3 regions of the Labrenzia sp. PHM005 genome follow, and region 1 is predicted to be linked to each of the others. Evidence: predicted binding sites of a transcription regulator. Region 1 holds the regulator's gene; each other region holds the start of a gene.
What was found. Region 1 encodes PhoB, which activates phosphate uptake and scavenging genes when phosphate is short. Its sites were predicted from a motif close to TGTCATNNANCTGTCAT; they were not measured.
Positions count from the first base shown of each region.

Region 2: the regulator PhoB is predicted to act here: its motif matches at 5,795-5,811, upstream of FJ695_RS10990 (alpha-D-ribose 1-methylphosphonate 5-triphosphate diphosphatase).
Region 3: the regulator PhoB is predicted to act here: its motif matches at 2,100-2,116, upstream of FJ695_RS05945 (DUF2794 domain-containing protein).

Region 1 is NZ_CP041191.1:5,639,774-5,647,540, reverse strand. Features, by position in the region: gene FJ695_RS25515 (substrate-binding domain-containing protein) at 1-905, shown strand, start outside; gene pstC (phosphate ABC transporter permease subunit PstC) at 990-2,462, shown strand; gene pstA (phosphate ABC transporter permease PstA) at 2,462-3,811, shown strand; gene pstB (phosphate ABC transporter ATP-binding protein PstB) at 3,825-4,622, shown strand; gene phoU (phosphate signaling complex protein PhoU) at 4,654-5,349, shown strand; gene phoB (phosphate regulon transcriptional regulator PhoB) at 5,439-6,134, shown strand; gene FJ695_RS25485 (VWA domain-containing protein) at 6,196-7,767, opposite strand, start outside.
Region 2 is NZ_CP041191.1:2,430,341-2,438,107, forward strand. Features, by position in the region: gene FJ695_RS10965 (carbohydrate ABC transporter permease) at 1-585, opposite strand, end outside; gene FJ695_RS10970 (carbohydrate ABC transporter permease) at 582-1,502, opposite strand; gene FJ695_RS10975 (ABC transporter ATP-binding protein) at 1,502-2,656, opposite strand; gene FJ695_RS10980 (LysR family transcriptional regulator) at 2,772-3,662, shown strand; gene phnF (phosphonate metabolism transcriptional regulator PhnF) at 3,837-4,610, opposite strand; gene FJ695_RS10990 (alpha-D-ribose 1-methylphosphonate 5-triphosphate diphosphatase) at 4,612-5,757, opposite strand; gene FJ695_RS10995 (PhnD/SsuA/transferrin family substrate-binding protein) at 5,881-6,732, shown strand; gene FJ695_RS11000 (phosphonate ABC transporter ATP-binding protein) at 6,837-7,613, shown strand; gene phnE (phosphonate ABC transporter, permease protein PhnE) at 7,610-7,767, shown strand, end outside.
Region 3 is NZ_CP041191.1:1,311,713-1,319,479, reverse strand. Features, by position in the region: gene FJ695_RS05955 (L-histidine N(alpha)-methyltransferase) at 1-162, shown strand, start outside; gene FJ695_RS05950 (MFS transporter) at 122-1,312, shown strand; gene FJ695_RS05945 (DUF2794 domain-containing protein) at 1,650-2,039, opposite strand; gene FJ695_RS05940 (GNAT family N-acetyltransferase) at 2,535-3,053, shown strand; gene FJ695_RS05935 (hypothetical protein) at 3,070-3,639, opposite strand; gene ppa (inorganic diphosphatase) at 3,785-4,324, shown strand; gene FJ695_RS05925 (metallopeptidase family protein) at 4,364-4,798, opposite strand; gene FJ695_RS05920 (hypothetical protein) at 4,858-5,112, opposite strand; gene FJ695_RS05915 (disulfide bond formation protein B) at 5,109-5,633, opposite strand; gene FJ695_RS05910 (YqaA family protein) at 5,648-6,226, opposite strand; gene FJ695_RS05905 (ester cyclase) at 6,355-6,834, opposite strand; gene FJ695_RS05900 (LysR family transcriptional regulator) at 6,966-7,767, shown strand, end outside.

The sequences.
Region 1 (7,767 bases):
ACACCGACTTTCCGACACCGGTTGTTGAGTCCGGCGGATCTTCTGCTGGCCTGAAGCGTTTCTGTGAAGGTGTTGGCGAAAACACCATCGACGTTGCCAACGCTTCCCGCAAAATCCGCGCGAAAGAAATCAAGGCCTGTGCCGAAGCTGGTGTCAAAGACATCATCGAAGTCCGCATCGGTTACGACGGAATCGTATTCGCTTCCCAAAAGTCTGGTCCTGCTTTCACCGCGTTCCAGCCGGCTGACATCTTCAACGCTCTGGGCTCCAAAGTCCTGAAGGACGGCGAACTGGTCGCCAACCCGTACAACAACTGGTCTGACTTCAACGCTGACCTGCCGAACGTTGAAATCGCTGCTTTCATCCCGGGCACCAAGCACGGCACCCGTGAAGTGTTCGAAGACAAGGTTCTTCTGGCTGGGTGTGAAGCAACCGGCGCTTTCGAAAAGTTCCTCGAAGCCGCTGAAGGTGACAGCGACAAAGCGAAGAAAAAAGCTGCTGAAAAAGCGTGTATCGATGTTCGCGCCGACGGCAAGTCTGTCGACATCGACGGTGACTACACCGAGACACTTGCCCGCATCGACTCCAATGCAAACGGCATCGGCATCTTCGGTCTTGCCTTTTATGAAAACAACACCGACAAGCTGAAAGTTGCGACCATGGGTGATGTGGCTCCGTCCACTGAAACCATTGCTTCCGGCACCTACCCGGTTTCCCGTCCGCTGTACTTCTACGTCAAGAAGGCACACATCGGCGTGATCCCGGGCCTGAAAGAATACGCTCAGTTCTTCATCGCTGACGAAATCGCAGGCGGCGACGGCCCTCTGGCCCAGTACGGCCTGGTTGCCGATCCGGAGCTGGCTGCCACTCAGGCATCTATTGCTGCTGAAGAAACAATGAAGTAATTCGGCATTTGCCGAATTAAGAGGGGCGGCTGCACCGCCGCCCCTCGTTTTATTTTGTGACTGTTAAACATCTCGGGGAAGCAGATGCCTTTGTTTTGGCTTGTCTTGATCGTGCTTGCCATTGCGTCCGTTGGGTACGTTGTGGGCCGGTCAAGAGCTTTGGCAAGCGCCGGAGGGGTGCCCAGCCAGCTGCACTCCCTGCCATCTTATTATGGGTCCAACGTTGCCATGAAGGCGGCGGTCCCAGCGTTCTTGATCCTTGTGATCTGGCTTTTGGCGCAGCCGTTTTATGTCAACGGCTCGGTGTCGGGCATGATCCCGGAGAGCGAGATTGCAGAAGGCTCTTCCCGGAGCCTGGTTCTTGCTGAAGTCCGCAGAGCAGCCACGGGCATGGATAATGCCATTGCTCAGAAGCTGATGACGGAAGAGTTTGCCCGCAGCGCCCGCGCCGATGTCACAGATATCACGGCGCGCCTCAAAGAAGCCGGCCAGATTGTAACGTCCGATATCACCCAGCCTATCATGCGCGCGGCCCAGCATTACCGGGTTCTGAGTTCTTCTGGCCGGTTCTACATGTCGATCGTTGTCATTCTGGCGGCGATTGCCGGGGCTCTATGGGGGCTCAAAGAGTCCCATGCCGACTTCCGTGCCCGCAACACCGTTGAACGGGGCGTTCGCAGCCTGCTGATTGCGGCCGCCTCCATCGCCGTTCTCACCACAATCGGGATTGTGCTGTCGCTGGTGTTCAACACGATCGAGTTTTTTAAACTCTATCCCGCCTTCGACTTCTTTTTCGGTCTCACTTGGGCGCCAAGTTTCTCCGGCCGGGGCGGGGATTCCGAACTCGGCATTATCCCACTGCTCTGGGGCACCTTTTATATTTCCTTCGTCGCCCTGGCTGTGGCGGTACCAATTGGCCTCTTTGCAGCGGTTTATCTCTCCGAATATGCCGGGCCGAAAGTCCGCGCAGTTGCCAAGCCAATGCTGGAAGTTCTGGCCGGTATCCCGACCATCGTTTATGGCCTGTTCGCGCTGCTGACTGTCGGTCCGATGCTGGTTTCGGTCTTCGGTGACAACGGTCTTGGCATCATGAAGGCCGGAACCGCCGTCATGACCGCGGGTCTGGTCATGGGCATCATGCTGATCCCATTTGTCAGCTCCTTGTCGGACGACATCATCAATGCCGTGCCGCAGGCCATGCGCGATGGCTCTTACGGTTTGGGTGCAACGAAATCGGAAACCGTCAAACAAGTGATCTTACCAGCCGCGCTGCCGGGGATCGTCGGTGCCATCCTGCTCGCAGCCTCGCGGGCCATCGGTGAAACCATGATCGTCGTGCTCGGGGCAGGGGCGGCCGCACGGCTCAGCCTCAACCCGTTCGAAGCCATGACGACTGTGACCGCGAAAATTGTCAGTCAGCTAACAGGAGATGCGGACTTCGCGTCCCCAGTGGCGCTGGTCGCGTTTGCTCTAGGGATGACACTTTTCGTCGTGACCCTGGGACTCAACATCATTGCGCTCTACATCGTGCGCAAATACCGGGAGCAGTATGACTGATGACCGACGCAACTTTTTCTCCCGATAGTCCAAAGATGCCGGAAAAAGCAGCTGCAAAACCGCGCTCCCTCTATGCAACGGACGATCTGACCCGGAAACGCAATGCGGCTGAAAAGCGCTTCAAGGCCTATGGGATGGGAGCCGTCGGGATCGGCTTGTTTTTCCTGGTGGTCCTCGCGTTTTCGATCGTATCTGAGGGCATTCCAGCCTTCACCCGGACAGTGGTGAAAGTGGAATTCACCATCACCCAGGAACAGTTCAACGCGGCTGAAAAAGAACTTTTCAAGACAAAAGCCTATGAAAAGTTCTTCATTGGAGCTCTTGAACAACAACTCAATGACCGCGGCCTGGAAGTTCCGTTCGACGGTGCTGCCATTGGGCGGATCGTTGGCAAGACCGGCGGCACTATCCGGGAGTATTTTCGTGCCAATCAGGATCAGCTCGGCGAGCCGGTTCGTTTTGAATTGGCCGCAGCCTCCCGTGTTGACGGTTACATCAATGGCCGCGTCACACGCGACAACATGACGGACAGCCGGTTCCTGCAAAAGACAGACCTCGACATCGTCGACGGTCTGGTCGAGGCGGACATTATTGAATCTGTCTTCAACTGGAACTTCATCACCGGCGCCGACTCCGGCGTGGACAATCCTGGTGGTGCGGGCATCGGCGCCTCAGTCGTTGGTTCGTTCTTCATGATGCTGGTGGTGCTGTTCCTCTCCCTGCCGATTGGCGTCGCCGCGTCGATCTATTTGGAAGAGTTTGCCCCGCAAAACCGGATCACGGACCTGATTGAAGTCAACATCTCCAATCTGGCCGCCGTTCCGTCCATCGTGTTCGGGATCTTGGGTCTGGCCGTGTTCATTCAGTTCATGCACCTACCGCAGTCGGCGCCGCTGGTTGGCGGGCTGGTGCTGACCCTCATGACCCTGCCCACAATCATCATCTCGACCCGGGCATCTTTGAAGGCGGTGCCGCCGAGCATTCGCGACGCAGCGCTCGGAGTTGGTGCGTCCAAAATGCAGGCGATTTTCCATCACGTGCTGCCCTTGGCCATGCCGGGCATCCTGACTGGAACAATCATTGGTCTGGCTCAAGCGCTTGGTGAAACCGCACCGCTGCTTCTGATCGGTATGGTCGGCTTTGTGGCCCGTGGGTATCCCGACAGCTTCGTCGGCGGTTTTGTCGAGCCAAACTCTGCAATGCCGGCACAGATCTATACGTGGGCAGCCCGTGCTGACTATGCGTTCTACGAAAAAGCCTGGGGCGGCATTATCGTCTTGCTGCTGTTCCTTCTGACAATGAACTTTATTGCCATTATCCTGCGCCGCAGGTTTGAGCGCCGCTGGTAAGGAGGCGAGACCTATGAATGATATGCCGCAAATCGAACAGGCAGCCGACATGACCGACAGCAAGATTTCAGCGAAAAAGGTCCAGGTCTATTATGGCGATACCCATGCCATCAAAGATGTGGACCTGGAAATCCAGCCTCGATCAGTGACCGCCTTTATTGGCCCGTCAGGTTGTGGCAAGTCGACTTTCTTGCGCACCATCAACCGGATGAACGACACGATCGACATCTGCCGCGTTGAAGGCTCCATCAAGATTGATGGCGAAGACATCTACGATCCAAAGGTCGATCCGGTGCAGCTGCGCGCCAAGGTTGGAATGGTGTTTCAGAAGCCGAACCCGTTCCCGAAATCGATCTACGACAACATCGCCTATGGTCCGCGGATCCATGGACTGGCCCGAAACCGGGATGAGCTCGATGAGATCGTCAGCTCTAGCCTGCAAAAGGCCGGGCTTTGGAATGAGGTCAAGGACCGTTTAAACGAGCCGGGCACCGGCATGTCCGGCGGTCAGCAGCAGCGGCTGTGCATTGCGCGCGCGATTGCGGTGAGCCCGGAAGTCATCCTGATGGATGAGCCCTGCTCGGCACTTGATCCGATCGCGACGGCGAAGGTTGAGGAGCTGATCGATGAGCTGCGGGAAAACTATACGATTGTTATCGTGACCCACTCCATGCAGCAGGCCGCCCGCGTATCCCAGCGCACTGCGTTTTTCCATCTCGGCGTTCTGGTTGAGGAAGGTCCAACACAGGACATCTTCACCAATCCGTCGGACAAACGCACTCAAGATTACATCACCGGCCGCTTCGGCTGACCGGGTTGCACAAGTTTCGAAAGGGCACAGGATGTCTGAACACATAGTCACGGCCTATGATGACGAATTGAACGCCATGGCCGGCCGGATTGCCGAAATGGGCGGGCTTGCAGAAAAAGCGTTTGCCGATGCAGTCTCAGCTTTGGTTTCCGGAGATACCGACTTGGCCAGGAAAGTGGTTTCCGAAGATGCCCGGTTGGATTCCCTGCATCAGGACGTTGAAGAAGATCTGATTGCCATGATCGTGCGGCGTCAGCCGATGGGGCAGGACTTGCGCGAAATCACCGCGGCAAGCCGAATTGCCCATGATCTGGAACGCGTTGGCGATCTTGCCAAAAACGTCGCAAAACGTGCAATCGCCATTGATAGCGATCTTCAGAGTAAGAAGCTGGCAATCGGTGTTGAGCACATGACGGAATTGGCGCTGAGCCAACTGAAGAAGGTGCTCGATGCCTACACCCGGCGCGACGCTGAGGCGGCGCGTCAGGTTCAGGAAGCCGATGCCGAAGTCGATGCGATCTATACGTCGCTGTTTCGCGAACTGCTCACCTACATGATGGAAGACCCGCGGGTCATCACCGAATGCGTCCATCTCCTGTTCTGCGCAAAGAACATTGAGCGCATCGGTGATCATGCCACCAACATTGCCGAAAACGTCTACTTCATGGTGACAGGTGAGCGTTTGCCGGAAGAGCGGACCAAGATTGACGAAACTGGAGCCGTTTAACGGTTGAAGCGGGGTGGCCTTTAGGTGGCTGCACTGCAGAAGTTGAGGCCGGCGTAAAGCGCCGGCTGGTGGAATTGGAGCGAGAATTCATGCCGAAGGTGCTCATCGTCGAAGACGAAGAACCGCTAAGCCTTCTGTTGCGATACAATCTGGAAGCTGAAGGTTATGCCGTGGAGACTTGTGTCCGCGGTGATGAAGCAGAAATCCGCCTGCGCGAAAGCCAGCCCGATCTCCTGTTGCTGGATTGGATGCTGCCGGGTCTTTCCGGCATCGAGCTGTGTCGGCGGCTGCGCGCCCGTGAAGATACTGAACGTCTGCCGGTCATCATGCTGACGGCACGTGGGGAAGAAGCCGAGCGCATCCGAGGGCTTTCAACAGGCGCTGATGACTACGTCGTCAAACCGTTTTCCGTTCCCGAGCTGATGGCCCGTGTCCGGGCGATCTTGCGCCGGGCGAGCCCGGAAGTGGTTTCTACGATGCTTCGGTCCGGCGATATTGAGCTTGACCGCGAAACACACCGGGTTCGCCGCAGCACCAAGGAAATTCACCTCGGGCCGACCGAATTCCGTCTTCTAGAGTTTTTGATGACGTCCCCCGGGCGGGTGTTCTCGCGCGAGCAGCTGCTTGATGGCGTTTGGGGCCACGATGTCTATGTGGATGAGCGGACTGTCGATGTACATGTCGGCCGGTTGCGCAAGGCGCTGAACAAGGGCAAAGCCAAGGACCCGATCCGCACCGTGCGCGGTGCGGGTTATTCCTTCAACGACCAATTTGCTGCTGCCTAAGATAATTGTAGAGGCCTGCCGGAACTTGCGGCAGGCCTCCGTCTTTTGCAGGCAATGAAACTTACTGAAGTTTCAGTACAAGCCGTTTGCCTTCGATCAGTGTCACCGGTACTTCTTGTCCGCCGACATCGAGCCTGTATTTGCCCGGCGGAAACGGAATATCGTTGGTGCCCTCAGTCAGCTTTATGACTTCCGTCCCGGCTTCATCGAAAACCTTGATGTAAAACTTCTTGCCTTCGATTTTGATGCGGCCCGGATTGATCCGCAGATCATCACCAGCTTCAACCGTGAAGTCTTTCCAGGCGGCTTTGCCGAACATGACAGTGTAGGTGCCCGGCGCTAACGGGATCGTCGTCCGGTCCCGGGTGAATTTCTCCACTTCTTCACCCGTATCCTGATCCAGGATCCGGTTAAAATAGGGCTCCGCCATACGAACCAGGGCCGGATCCAATGTCACGGTTTCGCCTTCGGTCAATTTGATGCCGCGCCAGAGTTTTTTGCCAAACCGCACGTCATAGGTACCAGGCGGGAGGGGAAGTTCGTCATTTGACTTCGTCAGCTTCAGCAAAGCCTGACCGGTCGCCGGATCCAGAACATCATGGAAGTAAGGGTTTTTGATTTTCAGGCGGCCCGGATTCAGAACAGTCGTCTCACCTTCGTTGACAACAACATTCTTCCAAAGGGCTTTGCCGAAGGCCACATCATATAGGCCTGCCAAAAGTGGGAAGTCAGCGTGATGCTTGGTGGCTTTTTCTATAATCTCCCCGGTTTCTGGATCCAGGACATCATTGAAATAGGGGCCTTCGACCCTGAGCCGGCCCGGTTCTATTGTTGTGGTTTCATCGGCTCGAACAGCAACGCTTTTCAGCCATTGGGTCTTGCCGAATTTGATGTTGTAGATCCCAGCCGGGAGAACTTTGGACGGGGTGCTATCTGTGAGCACGGCAACCTGCTCGCCCGTTTCGGCATCAACCACTTCGTTGAAATAGGGGGCGATGATTTCCAGCGTTCCTTCCTGCGCCTCGGGAAGGGTGATTGTGATCACTTCATCCTGGATTTCCGGCTCAGCGGTAGCCTCTACCGCCTCTTCCATGGTTTTCGCAAGGTCCACGGCAGAGTTGGCGTCATAGTAGGTGCCACGGGCGGCATCCGCGATGCATTGCAACTGCAGCCGCGCCTGCGGATCGACACCAAAGCCAACTGTATGGATGGTCAGATCCGTATCGGCTTCCGCTAGTTTCTTGGCAAGCAGGCAGGGATCGCCTTCGCAGGTTTCCTTGCCGTCTGAGACGAGAACGATGGCCCGCTTGCCGTTTTCCGGTTTCAGGTCGTCGGCGGCCAATCCAAGAACATGGGTAATGGGCGTATAGCCTTGGGCTTTTAGACCATCCGATGTGTTCACCACACCGGCGCGAACATCTGGCGCGCGGCCGAAAGGAACCAGCATCTGTGTGTCAGTGCAATTGTGTTTGCTGCGGTGGTGCTGGTGTCCATAGGCGCGAAAGGACAGCCGCACGCTGTCAGGGATCTGACCGACGAGGTTTCGCACGGCATTCTTGGCAGCATTGATTTTGACAGTACCGTCGGTGAGGTGGCCGTTCATACTGCCGGAGGCATCCAGGATAAGGGCAAC
Region 2 (7,767 bases), 3.0 Mb from region 1:
GAAAAATTGGCGCATGAGGAAAATACCGAATACCGAGATCGTCCAGGGAATGATCAGCGCGGCATAGGTGTTGGTAAGCCCCACCTTGGCCAGCATGATGTAGAGTGGCAGCGCGATGGCATGGACTGGAATAAGCAGGCAGAACAGAACCAGTCCGAAGACAGCTTCGCGCCCCCAGAACCTGAGTTTTGCCAGCGCATAGGCGCAGGGCAGTGCGACAAGGACCTGAATGAAGAAGATGGACGCTGTAACGATCACGCCGTTGAGGAGGTACCGGATGAGCGGCGCTTTCTCAAAAGCCGTGGTGTAGTTATAGATGACCGGTGTCACCATGCAGTCGGCGACATCCTTGCCGAGCTTGATGCAATAGTCGTCGCGGAATGCTTCCTGCGCGCCGAAGAACCCACCGATGTTCTGCATGATTTCGGCCGGGCTTTTGAAGCTGTAACTGACCATCACGTAGAACGGCAGCAGCACGATCAGGCTGCCGAAGATCAGGACCACATGCTTCAGGGTTTCTGCCGCGGAAAACCGGAAGGCTGGCAGGCCAACTGCGGTGGAAGAGGAAAGAGTTGTGTCGCTCATGTGTAATGGACCCTTCTTTCCACCAGCCAGCGCTGGACGAGCGTGAGAAACATGACGAAAGCCAGGAAGACGACGGTTATGGCCGCGCCAATTCCCATGAGGTTTTGCTGGATCGCTTTTTCGTAGATGGCAAACATCATGACGTAGACCGATTTCGACGGTCCGCCGCCTTGCGGGTAAAACGCCTCGACCGTGTCGAAGACCTGGAAAGAGCGGATAAACGAAATGGTGACGACGAAGACCGTGGTCGGGCCAAGCATTGGCCATGTCACAAGCCGGAACCGGTCCCAGGCCGACTTTGCGCCATCCATTTCGGCCGCTTGGTAAAGCTCACGCGGCACAGAGGTCAGACCCGCGAGGTAGAGCACCATATTGAAGCCAAAGCCTTGCCAGACCCCGATGAAGGCGACCGTCCAGATGGCATAGTCGCGGTCGGTCAGCCAGAGCGGGAAGCCCCGCTCACACCCGTGTGCGTACCAACCCCAGACTTCCAAAAAAGTGCCGCAACCGCGCTCCAATGTGGAATTGACGATCCCGATGGTCGGGTGAAAGGCGAACTCCCAAACGATGGCCATCGCAATCAACGCAGCCATCACGGGCAAGAAGTAGATGGTCTTGTAAAGATCGCCGAAGCGCTTGGTCGAATTTATGAGCAGCGCGGCGCCGAGGCCCAGTCCAACTGAAAGTGGAACAACCACAAAGACATACCGGAATGTCGCTCCAAACATCTTTTCGTAGGTGGAACGGGTGAATATCTTCTCGTAATTCTCAAGTCCGATAAATTCAGCGCCGGAATTGCCCAGGCTGTAATTCGTGAAACTCATGATGGATGCGATGCCAATCGGCAAAAGCAAAATGACAAACATCAGGAAAAGGGCAGGGCCGACAAACCAATAGTGCGCCTTGGAGCGGGGCATTACGCCACCTCCGCAACGGTGGTTTCGGCCTCGTCGGTAAGATCGACCCGTTTTCCCTTCGGATCGAATGCCATGGCGACACCGTGATGCCGCTTGAAGGCAACGTCCTGACCAATGGACACGGCAACACCATCTACGGGCGCTGAGCGTACCACGAGACGATGCGCACCGTCATGAAGGCTGATGTGCAGGTAGATATCAGCGCCGAGGTTTTCCTTATGAACCACCCGGCCTTTCAAAGCCTCTGGATCCGTGTCGTCACAAAGCGTCAAATGTTCCGGGCGCAGACCGATCGTAATTGTGTCTGAAGAGGTGTCTGCGACCCGCGTCAAGACGACGTCGCCGCAGCGGGCATGACCAGTGCTGTCCAGATGCCCGGGCAAGAGGTTGATCTTCGGCGCTCCAACAAACTCAGCCACCCGGATGTCCTGCGGATTGTTGTATATCTCGTCCGGCGTGCCGAGCTGCAGGATGTTGCCGTCCATCATCACGGCCATCCGATCAGACATCGTCAGCGCTTCGGCCTGGTCATGCGTGACGTAAACGAAGGTCGTTGCAAGAGACCGGTGAAGTTCGGCCAATTCTGAGCGCATGTGAATGCGCAGCGCCGCGTCCAGATTAGATAGTGGTTCGTCCATTAGGAAGCCGGCCGGTTTGCGAACCATCGCACGGCCCAAGGCTGCACGTTGCCTTTGACCGCCTGAGAGTTGGCCGGGCTTGCGATTAAGAAGATGATCAATCTGTAAGATCTTCGCCGTCTCGGTCACCTGCGCCCAAAGCGCCTTGTACTTGGACTTTGCGAGCAGCGGGCCGGCAAAAGGAAGCCGTTCGGCAAACGACAAGTCCCGGAGCCGCAACGGCGTCATCATGTTCTGGCCGACAGTCAAATGCGGATAGAGCGCATAGGACTGGAAGACCATCGCGAGGTTCCTGTCAGCAGGGCGTACCTGATTGACTTGGCGGCCGTCGATCAGAACGTCACCGGAACTTGGCACTTCAAGTCCCGCCAGAATCCGGAGCAAGGTCGACTTCCCGCATCCAGATGGCCCGACAAGCGTCAGGAATTCTCCCGGCGCGATGTCGAGATTGATCCCTTCAAGAACTGACGTGTCGCCGAAACTCTTTTCGATCGCTTTTAAGGAAATGGCCGCCATATGATCGCCCCTCTAGTTGCCATCACCGTAGCGAGCGTGATTGAACCATCTGTGACGTAATATTAGCGTTGCTAATGGGCGCTATCGTGTTTCATGCAGACAACATGGAACTGTCATGAACGCTTCGCCCAGTCCGTACCAAATCAAGGCTTTTACCTATGTGGCGCGGGAGCGCAGTTTCTCCCGCGCTGCGCAGACACTCAATGTGACGCAGTCGTCTGTAACGCAGCATGTTGCCAAACTGGAAAGCCTAATGGGGACCCAGCTGTTTATTCGGCGCCGCGACGGTCTGGAGCTGACGCGTGCGGGTATAGAGCTGTTTTCAATCACCGACCGATTGGCGACGCTGGACCAACTGGTTACGGAAAAAGTGAACGACTACAGCGCTCTAACGGACGGCAGTATTCGATTGATCGCCAACGCGCCCCGACCTGCGATGCCCATAATTGCCCGGTATGGAGAGCTCTATCCCAAGGTTCAGATCGATTTCACGCTGTATGATTGGACCACAGCCATGACACTCTTGAACGAGCGTCAGGTCGATATGGCGATTGTCACCGAACCTCAGGAAAACCCGGCGCTCGTGACCCATGAGCTCCGGCGATCCAAATACATGGTACATATGCGGGCCGATCACCGGCTGGCGAGAAAGCCAGTGCTTTCGCTTGTCGATCTTCAAACCGAAACACTTGTTTTGCCCGAGGACGGATCGTTGACACAGCGGGTAGCAAACCGAAAGATCAAAAAGCACGATCTGACCTTTCAGCGCATTTTGAAGACCACGACCTTTCCGATGGTCAAGGAAGCTTTGCTGCATGGTCTTGGGGTCGGGTTGCTCCTGGAAAACAGCCTGTATCCGTCAGAGGAACTGGTGGCGATACCGGTTCACGAAATGCCCGAGGAGTACCGGGACTGTGTCGTTATCCCACGAGATAAAAAAGACCTGCGGCTCATCCAAAGCTTTTTGGGTGTCTGTATTGATGCGTTGGATTGCGCGACGAACTAGCTAACTTCGCTTGTTTATAGAATCTTGCTTCATGACACTCATAACCAATGCAAGGAATGTCAGCTTCCCGCCTCAATTAGTGCTCTTAAACATCAGCTTGATCAGCGAGTGTATGATCCGTGGGATGAAAAGTTGCTGTCAGAAGATCAAAGGAAACAGATTATCATGTTGCCTTTAAAGACCGGGGACTGCGCCGGGAAACACGATTTCGACGCTTGAGAGTGGCCAGCACCCAGCGTTGTATTCGATTGGTGTGCCGGTTGGGTCGCAATTGATCGCGACCACCTCCAAAACAGGCGTGCGCGGACTGAGTTTCAGCCCCTCTGCTTGCCGCACCGTTGCAAATCCGCCTGCAATTCGTGTTTCGGCGCGTTCGTAGCGCTCGACACCGTGCGCTTTGTAGACCTCTGCAACGGAACCTGTTTCGTTGTAGACGGCTTCAAAGTCCGGAAACTTCGCTGCCGGGAACTCCTTGGCTGTCAGATAAATCGGCTCGCCATCGAGTATGCGGCGTCTGAGCAGTTTGATAACTTGGCTTCCGGTCGGAAGATCAAGGGCAACTCCGCCTTCAAACGAGACATCGCCGCGCGTCAGGTTCAATGTCTCGGTGGTCACCCGATCGGGAGTGACCTTGAAACCATCGGCAAACCTCATGTTGCTTTCAACTTCGTACCGTTCAGGTCTCTGGCGGACAAAGACGCCAACACCTTTTCTGGCGTGAAGGTGACCTTCCTGCTGCAATTTGGAAAGTGCCCGGCGGATGGTGATCCGGCTGACCTGAAAGACTTCGGCAAGATGAACTTCACCGGGAAGCTTGATGCCAGGTGCCAATTCGCCATTTTCGTACGCGAATTGAAGGCGGTCACATATCTGCAGCCAAATGGCTTTTTCGCCTTTGGCGCGATAGGGTTCGCGCGCGAGGGTTCGAAACAATTCCAGATCAGTCACATCACACCCGGTGGCTTGGATCACCTGAATTGAAGGTATATTTCACCTGACCATTGGCAATCACTATTCGGATGTTGCGGGTCTTTTTGTCCACGAGAATGCAATCCGCCCGCATCCCTTCGGCAATCTCACCACGATCTGCCAGTTTTGCCGCCTCTGCCGCGTTTTTGGAGATCAGGTTCCATGCCTTCTCCAGCGGCAGAACACCGTCATCAACCAGTTTAAACGCAGCGATCAATGGAGCTGGGTAATAGTAGTCTGATGCCAGAACGGTGCAGTGGCCGGACGCCACACTCTCCCTTGCGTCGATGGCGTTGTTCTGGGAGCCGCCGCGTACGATGTTGGGGGCGCCCAAGACAACGTGTTCACCTTCTTCGGCCGCGCTTTTGGCGGTTGCAATTGTCATTGGAAACTCGGAAACGGAGACGCCCAGGCGGCGGTGTTCCGTGCGGGTTTCCGGGGTTAACTCGTCATGTGCGAAGACGGAGCAGCCAGCATCCCGCGCTCCTGCGCAGATGGCTTCGATCGCAGCTGGGACGTCGTTTCGCCGTTCCCATACCTGGTTGATCAGGGTCTTGCACTGGTCTTCTGAAAGGCCGGATCTGCCGGCCATCCGGCTGATCTTCGATGAGGTTTTTGGCAAGTCGAGATAGGCGGTCGTGTGATCGTTGAGTGACAGAATGGATTTGGGGTCGTCCTGGACCCAGTCAATCATGTCCTTGACATGGTTCAGTGCGAATGTTTCCCACCGGATGTTCAGATGCATGTCTGAGGCAAAAGTCTCCCGCAGGGCTTTTAGGTGCGTCCGAAAATTGGCGGCGGCCTCATAGCTGCGCAAGCCCGGTTCCCAGGAAACAGTCAGTCCATGATAAGCGGTGGTGATGCCATTGGCGATCAGTTGGCGGTCAACATCCGCAAGCGCAATTGGAAGTGGGAAGTCGACATTCGGCCGCGGCTGTATTGACCGCTCAAAAGCATCCCCGTGTACATCTATGATGCCCGGGAGGACATAACAGTCCGAAGCGTCAACTGTTTCCCCAAAATCGTTTGATGAATCAACGAATACGCCTGAGCATATGTTAACCGGCTCATGAATGAATTCATCATTCTTCAAAGCGTCGCCGCCAGAAATACTTATGGAAGTCAATTTCGGCTCCTCGAATATTTTAACAATAGGGCGGCTGCGTCATGAAACCGTTATCGACGGAGATCTATAGGGAGGCTGTATGACACTCCTGTGTACACAGGAATAGCCATTGGAGAATTCAACATGCTTCGTTCTGCCATTGCTGCAGCTGCAATGATTTTCGCGCTCCCTGTTGCCGCCGAACCTGTTCGTTTTGCGGTCACCGACATCGAGGGCCTGGAAGCCCTGCAGCAGGAATTTTCTGCCTTTGAAAAGGCTCTGGAAGACACAACAGGCTTGGACATCGAACTGTTTCCGGTCAGCTCCCGGACGTCTGCCGTTGAGTCCATAAACCAGAAAAAGGTCGATCTGGTTCTGACCGGTCCGGCAGAATATGTGGTGATGAAGGAACTGACCAACGCAGAAATCGTTGTCGCTTGGCAGCGCCCGAACTACTTCGCCCAGATCGTGGTGATGGCAGAAGGTGAGATTGACGGGCCGCAGGACCTCAAAGGCAAGACCGTGACCTTCGGCAGTGTCGGTTCAACCTCTCAGCACCTTGGCCCGGCGCAGGTTCTGGCAGATTTCGGTCTTGCTTACGGCACTGACTACACACCGCAGATCATTTCCCGCAACGTGGCCATCGAAGCCCTGATCCGCGGCGATGTGCAGGCCGTTGGCATGAATGACAGCCACCTGCGCCGCATTCGCGATGCGTTTCCTGGCGAAGCCTTCAAGGTCATTGCCCGGGGCCGTGATCTTCCGAACGACATCCTGGTCGCTCGCCCAGACATGGATCGGGATGCTTTGGAAAAAATCAAGTCGGCATTTCTGGAAAACAGCGGAGCTCTCATGGCTGCTGTTCTGAAGGGCGAAGACAACCAAAAATACGGTGGTGGCTTCTTCCTGACCGGCGTGAACGATGAGAACTACAACTACGTTCGCGACATGTATCAGACCATTGGTGTCGACACCTCTTCATTCGTTGGTGACTAACCACGTCTGGAAGATACCGGGAGCGCGGGTGATCGCGCTCCTTTCCGGCGCTTTCGCTGTGTCTTGCACCGGAAATTGACACCAAGAATCCTGAGGACTGCGCGGTGCTTCACACGCCTCTCAACGATATCAAAGATGTTGCGATTGCAACGTCGGCACTTAAGAAACAGTACAAGAATGGCCAGATCCCCGTCCTGAAGGGTGTCGACTTGACCATTCGCCATGGCGAGCGGGTCGCGTTGATTGGCTCAAACGGCAGCGGCAAATCAACTTTGTTAAAGTGCCTTATCGGGCTGCATGCTGTGAATGAGGGATCGGTCCAAACATTGGGTGAAACCTTTGGCTCCATGCCGACCGCTGAGCAGCGCTCGCAATTGCGCAAGCAGACCGGTTTTGTGTTCCAAAAACACTGTCTGGTGAAACGGCACTCGGTTCTGAGCAACGTTGTCCACGGCATGCTGGGTTTGCCCGGCAGTTGGCGTGCGTTCACTCAGGCAACGGCCCCCACCAGTTGGCGCGCGAAGGCCATGTCTGCCCTTGAAGATGTAAATCTGGCCGACAGGGCGCGGAGCCGGGCCGATGCGTTGTCAGGAGGGCAGCAACAGCGCGTTGCAATTGCGCGCGCAATCGTGCGCGGGCCGCGGCTGATCATTGCCGATGAACCGGCGGCAAGCCTAGATCCGGTGTCTGGCGCAGACGTTATGTGTCTGTTTTCCGAACTTGCCCAGGCGCATGGGATTACTTTGCTTTTCACCAGCCATGACATGGAACACGCTGCGGCTTATTCGGATCGGATCGTGGCTTTGAAGAGTGGGCAGATCCTGTTTGACAAAGCCTCGCGTGAGGTCTGTGACCAAGACCTTCGGGACACATTCCAATGAGTGGTGTGTCCCCGGACCTTCGGTCCCGTTTTTCGGGAATGTCATCGATCAACTTCGTCCTGATCCTTGTTGTTGCCGCGATTGTTCTGAGTTCCATCAACTCTGTTGCACCCTCCGTAGGTCAATTGGCGGATGGGTTGCCGAGTATGGTCAA
Region 3 (7,767 bases), 1.8 Mb from region 1:
ACCACAACCAGACAAAGAAACTTGCACGTTTCCAACTTTTGCCTGAAGCTGACACCTGAACAGTACCGTCACTACCGGGCGCTAAACGGCCATTTTAAAATCCTTTGCGAGGCGACAAGCGGTGACGAAACACTTCACTTCCAACTTTCCCGCCGAAACTAAAACCCAGCCACCGAATCTCCTGGGTCTGACTGCTGCTGGTTTGGCAATCGTCGCTGCCACTTACGGGCTCGCCCGCTATTGCTTCGGCCTTTTCTTGCCGGAAATCCGGCAAGAATTTGCGCTTTCAACGGAAACCATCGGCCTTATCGCCGGATTATCCTATGCAGGATATCTGATTGCCACTTTTGCCGGGTCCTGGCTTTCAACAATGGTTGGGCCGCGCCTGCCAATTTTTCTCGGCGGGCTTTCGGCAACCGCGGGAATGACCCTGATCGGGCTCTCACAAAGTCCTGAAATCCTAGCAATCGGAGTTTTTGTTGCCGGTATGAGTCCCGGTCTTGCTTATCCGCCTTTTTCAGATGTTATCGTCCATCACATCGAAACCAGGCGGCAAAACGCGATTTACGCCTGGATAAATTCAGGAACCGGGTTTGGGGTCGCTTTGGCCGGACCCCTGGCACTTCTTGCGAGTGAAGACTGGCGGCTGGCCTGGTTGATTTTTGCTGGTCTCGCCGGCCTTTTCACGATCTGGAACATGATGATCCTGCCGCGAAACAGCCCTAAACACGGAAAAATGTCAGGCGTCCCGATATCAGAACTGCTCAATCCCGCCGCGAGGCCTCTTTTTGCCGCCGCTTTGTTGTTCGGCGTCGTCACAGCTATTTATTGGACCTACGCAGTAGATCTCTTATTAGCGATAACCGATAACCCAGCGGCGGCTGTGGTATTTTGGATTGTATTGGGCACCGCAGGGATCACCGGTTGTTTTGCCGGAGGTCTGGTTAACCGGTGGGGCTTGCGTTCCAGTTACGGCCTTTTGCTGATCCTGATTGGCGGAGCGATCGCAACCCTGCCTGTAGCTGCGAGTATTCCGTCTGGAATCTACTATTCTGCTGCCAGTTTCGGGGCCGGCTTCATCATCACGACAGCATTATTTGGAATGTGGAGCATGCGGATCTTCCGCAACACGCCTTCCATCGGATTTGGGCTGACGTTTTTTCTAATCTCGCTTGGTCAAGGCATCGGCCCGGTTGCAGGCGGTTATCTGGCACCGCAATTTGGTTTGCCTGCCGTCTTTGTCAGTGCAGGCCTTTTGTGTTTTGTGTTGGCACTTTTCCGTCCTGCGGGCAAATTTCATGGCCATAACTGAGAATTATGAACCGGGCCAGCTCTATACTGATTATTTCCTGTCAGCACTGCACCGCACATGAAAAAATGGGGCACTAGCTGTTGTCAAACTGTAACGGTGAAATGACCGATGAATGAAGTCCCGCAGAACAGCCCCAAAAGTCAGCTCGATATGGAACTTTGCCGCGCCCTTTATCAAAAGGATCCGGAACGGCTCATCGAACTCGTGTCGAAATGGCTGGAGGCAAATCAGTTAACACTCGACCGCCAATTCTGCGTTCCTCACTATTTGCAGAACGCACTTTATCCAGCCGAGCGCCAAAGGCTTAATTAGAGCTCAGGCTTGACGATTAGCCAGATCAGGCGTCGACGACCCGCAGGTGTTTTTTCTTTTCCAGAACGCGGAGCACCTGAGCAAGGTCATGCCCGCGTTTTAAAATCATACCGCCCGCTGCAATGATCGAGTAAGCCCCTTGGCGGCGCGCCAGTTTCGGATCTTTTTCGATGCGGTAAAGTGGCATCTCGGACGAGCGCCGGAAAACTGAAAATACGGCCCGGTCTTTCAATATGTCGATGGCGTAGTCCCGCCATTCTCCATCAGCAACCATCCGGCCGTAGAGCCGCAAGATCGTGTCAAGTTCGCGCCGGTTGAAGGACACCACCGGTTTGGGTGGAGGAGCTTTGTGCCCATGTACCAGAGGGCTCAAGCTCCCGCTGCGCTGGGACGCGCTTTCGTCGGCTTCGCTCATTCCGCCTCCTTTTGCTCCGGACGACACCCTGTAAAAAGGCCGATAAGATCCCGGCGGGTGTGTCATCTCAGTGTTATGATGCTGCCTGTCTGCCCCGATTTGCAAGTCCGAGGCTGCAGAAAGATCAAATTCAGCGGAATTTCAGTTTAATTCAGGTCAGATCAATCAATTTCTGCCGTAGCGTAACTTTTCCAAAAAGAATACAGAAAATTTCATGATTTCGCCGCATTCCAGCCCTTGGCCAGCCAAAATACATACCCATATTAAGATCATACCTTGATGGGTACGATCTGCGGGCGCCGCGGTATGCAATAGCCCCCCAGCCCCCCGTGGCGAACTCAGATCTGCCGGATTTTTTGAGTCAAACATCAAGGCAACTGAAGGGCCGGCCAAACGCCGGCCCTTTTCATATCAGCAGCTCAGTCCATTCTTGGTTCTTTTGAACTTCGGTTTTTCCTTCCTATTAGGATGGCTTGTTGTATCCTTTTTCCTACGATGACCACCGATTTGATCGATCTGCGCGCGGCGAGAACCGCGGATTGCAAAGCCCTGGCCGGTATTCACAATGAAGCCTGGCTCGGAGCCTATCGCGGTGTGTTGCATGGCCTCGAACTCCAACGAATGATTTCACGACGCGGAGAAAGTTGGTGGCGCGGTGCGCTTGCCCGGGGCGTCAATGTCAAAATCCTGGCGATTGCCGATGTGCCAGCTGGCTATGCGACCTATGGGCCTTGCCGGTTGCGTAACACCAAAATGGACGGTGAAATCTACGAGCTTTACCTAAAGCCGGAATATCAAGGTCTCGGCTTTGGCCGTCGGCTTTTTGAGCATGTTCAGAAGATCTTCGCAGACCGGAGAGCCTCCGGCATTGCTGTTCAGGTCCTAAGCGACAATGATCCAGCAAAAGCGTTTTACCAAGCGATCGGCGGCCAGTTGTCTGGCAAATCTTGGCACCGGGTTGGAGGCCGGCGATTGGAGCTGTCGATTTATGTCTGGCCGAACCGCAACACCTGACGTCATCCATCAGAGATTATTGCGCCAGGCTTCCAGGATTTCCCAAGACGGTTGGCGGGGCGCTGCAATTGAACTGACCAGCGAGAGTGTCGGCCGCTTGCCGGGCCATCACATTGGCGTTTTTGTTGGCCTGGGCATCAATACGAGCGATCTGACATGTGCCGCCCCCCGGCAGTAACTGCGTGACGATCAAGACACTGCCTTGGCTTCCATCGTCCTTGCTCGGAAACCAGCGCAAGATCGTTGCAAAGGGCACACCGCCGCGCAGCCGCCACTCCAATGTCTCATTAATGGTATTGAACCGCGGCAAAGTTTGGACTGCAGCCGGCTCGTTGCCCGCATCGGGTCCAAATGACACAAACATCCGCAAGTCACCTTCGGCAACCATAACCGGCTGGCCTTGATAACCAGCACACATCCAGGTGCCGCCGATCGTAGCATCTTCATCAGAAGGCGCACTGAGGAGCTGACAAGCCTCAAGATCAATCTTGGTGTAGACGCTGGTGATTTCTGCCGTGTGCGCCGACTTGCTGCCTGCGGTTATGATTAGGCCCAATGCCAGAAGTAAAAGAACTGAACGCTTCATAGACTTAGTCCCAATCGCAATCGATTAACCTGAAACTGGAGCCATTCAGCCACGGTCATCAATTAGGTGCAATGCAAAACTAAAGACTTGAACTTCTGCCAGCGGATTGCGATAGACGGCGCGACGATCCTTTAGGAGTAGAGAGATGCGTATAGACGCCGTGCCGATTGGCAACAACCCGCCGGAAGATATCAACGTTATCGTTGAGGTCCCGGTCGGTGGCGAACCGATCAAATATGAAATGGATAAGGATGCCGGTGCGATGTATGTCGACCGCTTCCTCTACACACCGATGCGCTATCCGGGCAACTACGGCTTTGTTCCGCACACCTTGTGCGGCGATGGTGATCCGATCGACGTTGTCGTGGTCAACCAGCGCCCGGTGGTACCAGGTGCCATTATGAACTGCCGTCCGATCGGCGTTCTCTTGATGGAAGATGAATCCGGCCAGGACGAAAAGGTCATTGCGGTTCCGAGCCACAAGATCACCAAACGCTATGACAACGTCTCGGACATCACCGACCTGCCGCAGATCACCATCGAACAAGTGAAGCACTTCTTCGAACACTACAAAGATCTGGAGCCGGGCAAATGGGTGAAGATCACCGGTGTTGAAGGCGCTGAAGCTGCCAAGCGGATGATCCTGGAATCAATCGAGCGCGCCAAAACGGAAGCTGCCGGTTAAGGCGAACCGCTTTTGATTGTTGAGGCCGTAGCCAGTCCCTTACCGGTCGGCTGCGGCCTCAATGCGTTCCATGTCCTGGTCGCTTAAGCCGAAATGGTGGCCGATCTCGTGGATCAATACATGAGCGACCACCTCACCGAGTGTCTCGTCCATCGCTGCCCAATAATCAAGGATTGGACGGCGGAACAGCCAGATCCGGTTTGGCATCTGCCCGGTGTGCGAAAGATCTTCGCCCTCGTTCAAGCCCAGTCCTTCAAACAAGCCTAGAAGGTCGTGCGGATCCTCAATCGACAGGGCATCAAGCACATCGTCGGGCGCATATTCGGCAAGCTGGATCTGCAGATTCCCACAGCGCAGCAGAAGATCATCCGGCAAGGTTGCCAGTGTCTCGCTGGCCATCGCCTCAAATGCTTTCAGGTCCGGCGCTTTGAGATCAGACCAGTGACTGCGGCTGATCGGGTGGATAGAAGCCATAATTCTTGTTCCAGGCTCACAGGAGCCAAAATTTCCGCACTGACTCTAGGTCACACCACTTAAAGGTAGGTGACTACGAGGTAAATCACCAGACAAACAGCGAAAATCAGACCAAGGCCCCGGCCGATGCGGGTGCCCCATACCTCAATATGATCGTCGTCGTCTTTGTCCGCGGCGCTCATATGGTCTTTGGCGCGTTCCGCCATGCGCACAAAAGACGATGTGCCAACGGTTTCGCTTTCGCTCTGAACCCGGTCGATCGCTTTCAGCGCGTCGTCGCGCCGTTTGTCCTGGTGGTGTTTTGATCCGCTCATGCCGGAGACTTTGCCATGCTGCCACGCAATTTCAAAACGCCCGCCGCCAGAAGCGCAAGCAGAGCGAGACCGGCTGAAGCAACCGCATTCCAGCCGGCAAACGACAAGCCAAACATACGCCAGCTTGCTTCGGTGCAGCTGACCACCCGGGTGGACTGCAGGGCCTGCAGCATGTTTGCAGCCGATGCTGGCGCCGCACTGCCGCCGCCGCAGTCATTAGGGCCATCCCAGAACTGCCATTCGGCCCCCGCTTGGTAAATGCCAAGCCCGGCGCCATAGGCAAACACCACAGCGACACCCAGGAGAACCAGAGCTGCCAAGCCATTGCGGCCGCTGAACAATAAGAGCAACCCGAGCGCCGCCATTGGCAGACCAATGTAATAAGGAACACGCTGTTCCAGGCAAAGTTTGCAAGGCACATAACCGCCGATCAGCTGGTATCCCCAGGCAGTCGCGATCACCACCAGGCCGCCCGCAAGCAGCAAAGCAGTCAATCCTTGAGCCATTCGTTCGCTCGACATTCTGTTCTCGTTCCTCAAATAAACTTCAGCAGAACAAATCCGCCGACCAAGAGCACCACAAAAAGGGTGAACATAAGGCCCAGACGCCTTTCAATGAAATCCTTGATCGGCGGGCCAAAGAAATAGAGCAAGCCGGACACTATGAAAAACCGCAGACCGCGGGACACTATGCTTGCCGCAACAAAAACCGGCAAACTGAGACCGGCTGCCCCCGATGCAATTGTGATCACCTTGTAGGGAAATGGCGTCAAACCGGCGATGAAGACGAACCACCAGCCCCACTCAGCAAAGATGGATTTGAATTCGGCGACGTAATGCATCTTGCCATAGAACGCGAGAATCGGCTCGGCCACCTGCTCAAACAGGAACATGCCGATCAAATAGCCCAATACTCCACCGGCAACCGACGTCAGCGTACACAGCAGCGCATACCACCAGGCCTTCTCGCGCCGGGCGATTACCATGGGGATCAAAAGAATATCCGGCGGGATTGGAAATACCGAACTTTCAACAAAAGAAACCGATCCAAGCGCGGCGGGTGCGCGCGGTCCGGCGGCAAGGGACAATGTCCAGTCGTAAAGGCGTCTGATCATGCGAGACCCCATAGCCTCTGCAGTCAGAAAAGTCACCAAACGTTTTGGGGAACGCGCTCAATCATCGCGGAAATATGAGACCCGAACGGAGCAGAAGGCTCTTCTGAGCCTTCTGCCGCAATAAACTGTTATTGGCTGCTCAATTGGCGAAGCGCTCCCGCCCAATCTTCAACATGGAAGGTCCGGGCAATCTGACCGTTTTCGACTGTATGGATGTCGATCGCCAGAATATCGAAACTCTTGCCTTTCCCATCCACACCAAAGAATGGGCCTGACGGTGTTCCTGTCGCGCGGCTGCGTACTGCAATCTGGTTGCCGTCCTGCAGCATTTCTTCAACCGACCAGTTGAGGTCTGGGATCAGTTTTGCAAAGCCGCCAACCTGTTTGACAAACGCATCCCGGGATTTTGTTTTGCCGGAATAGTCACCGAGACTGGCCCAGTCCTCAGATGCCGCGGCCTCGAAAGCGGCGGCATGCTCTTCTGATGCCGGATTGCTTAGAAAGTCATAAAGGGTTTGCACGACCTGTTTGTCATCGGCCATCGCGGCACCGCTCAGTGAAATTGTTGCCAATGCGATGGCGGCGAAAAAAGATCTGAAGAGACGCATGGTTTTTCCTCTTGTCGTGAACTGGCCGCCGAAAAGCCGAACCGGCATACGGCCTGTCACACAAGATAGATTCTCGATCTAAACTCGATTAGGTTGGCCAATTAGATTTCAGTGTTTGGAATAGTTGAATAATGATTGACCAACTTCGTGCAATCGCAATCTTTGCCAAGACAGTTGATCACGGCTCGTTCCGAGCGGCTGCACAGGCATTGAATTTGTCTGCATCTGTGGTGAGCCACCATGTCTCAGAACTGGAAAAACAGCTTGGTGTCGCACTGATCTACCGCTCGACGCGAAAACTGTCTTTAACTCCGGATGGCGAACAGCTTCTTGCTGCGGCACATGACATGATCACTGCGGCAGAAACTGGCCTTCAGGCAGTGTCAAATATTGGACAAGCGCCCTCAGGTGATCTTCGCGTCACGATACCTGCCACCCTTGCACAATCCGGGCTCGTCGACAGAATAGCGGCCTTTTCAGCTGTCTATCCGAAGGTCAATTTGACGCTGGATTTCTCGGACACACGCCGGGAGTTGATTGGTGACGGGTTTGATATTGCTATTCGCATGGGGTGGCTCAAGGATAGCTCTCTCATATCCAAGAAGCTTTATGATGTGCCCCGCAATTTGGTCGCTTCAAAAAAATATCTAGAACGGAAGCCAAGCCCAAAGGCCCCAGAGCAACTAGAGGATTGGGAATGGCTCATTCTGGCACCAGCGCGATCTAGAAAGACGGAGTTTAAGAAGACTGGATCTGATCCTACTACCGTCAGACCGAAAGGCCACATTACGGTAAACGATGCGCATGCATTGTACCGGCTTGCTTATTGTGGTGCTGGCCTTGCAGTCGTGCCCGATTTTTTAGCGGAAGCAGACTTGGCAAACGGTTCTATGGAGTGGGTCTTGCCTGATTGGTCCGTCGAACCGGTCGGCG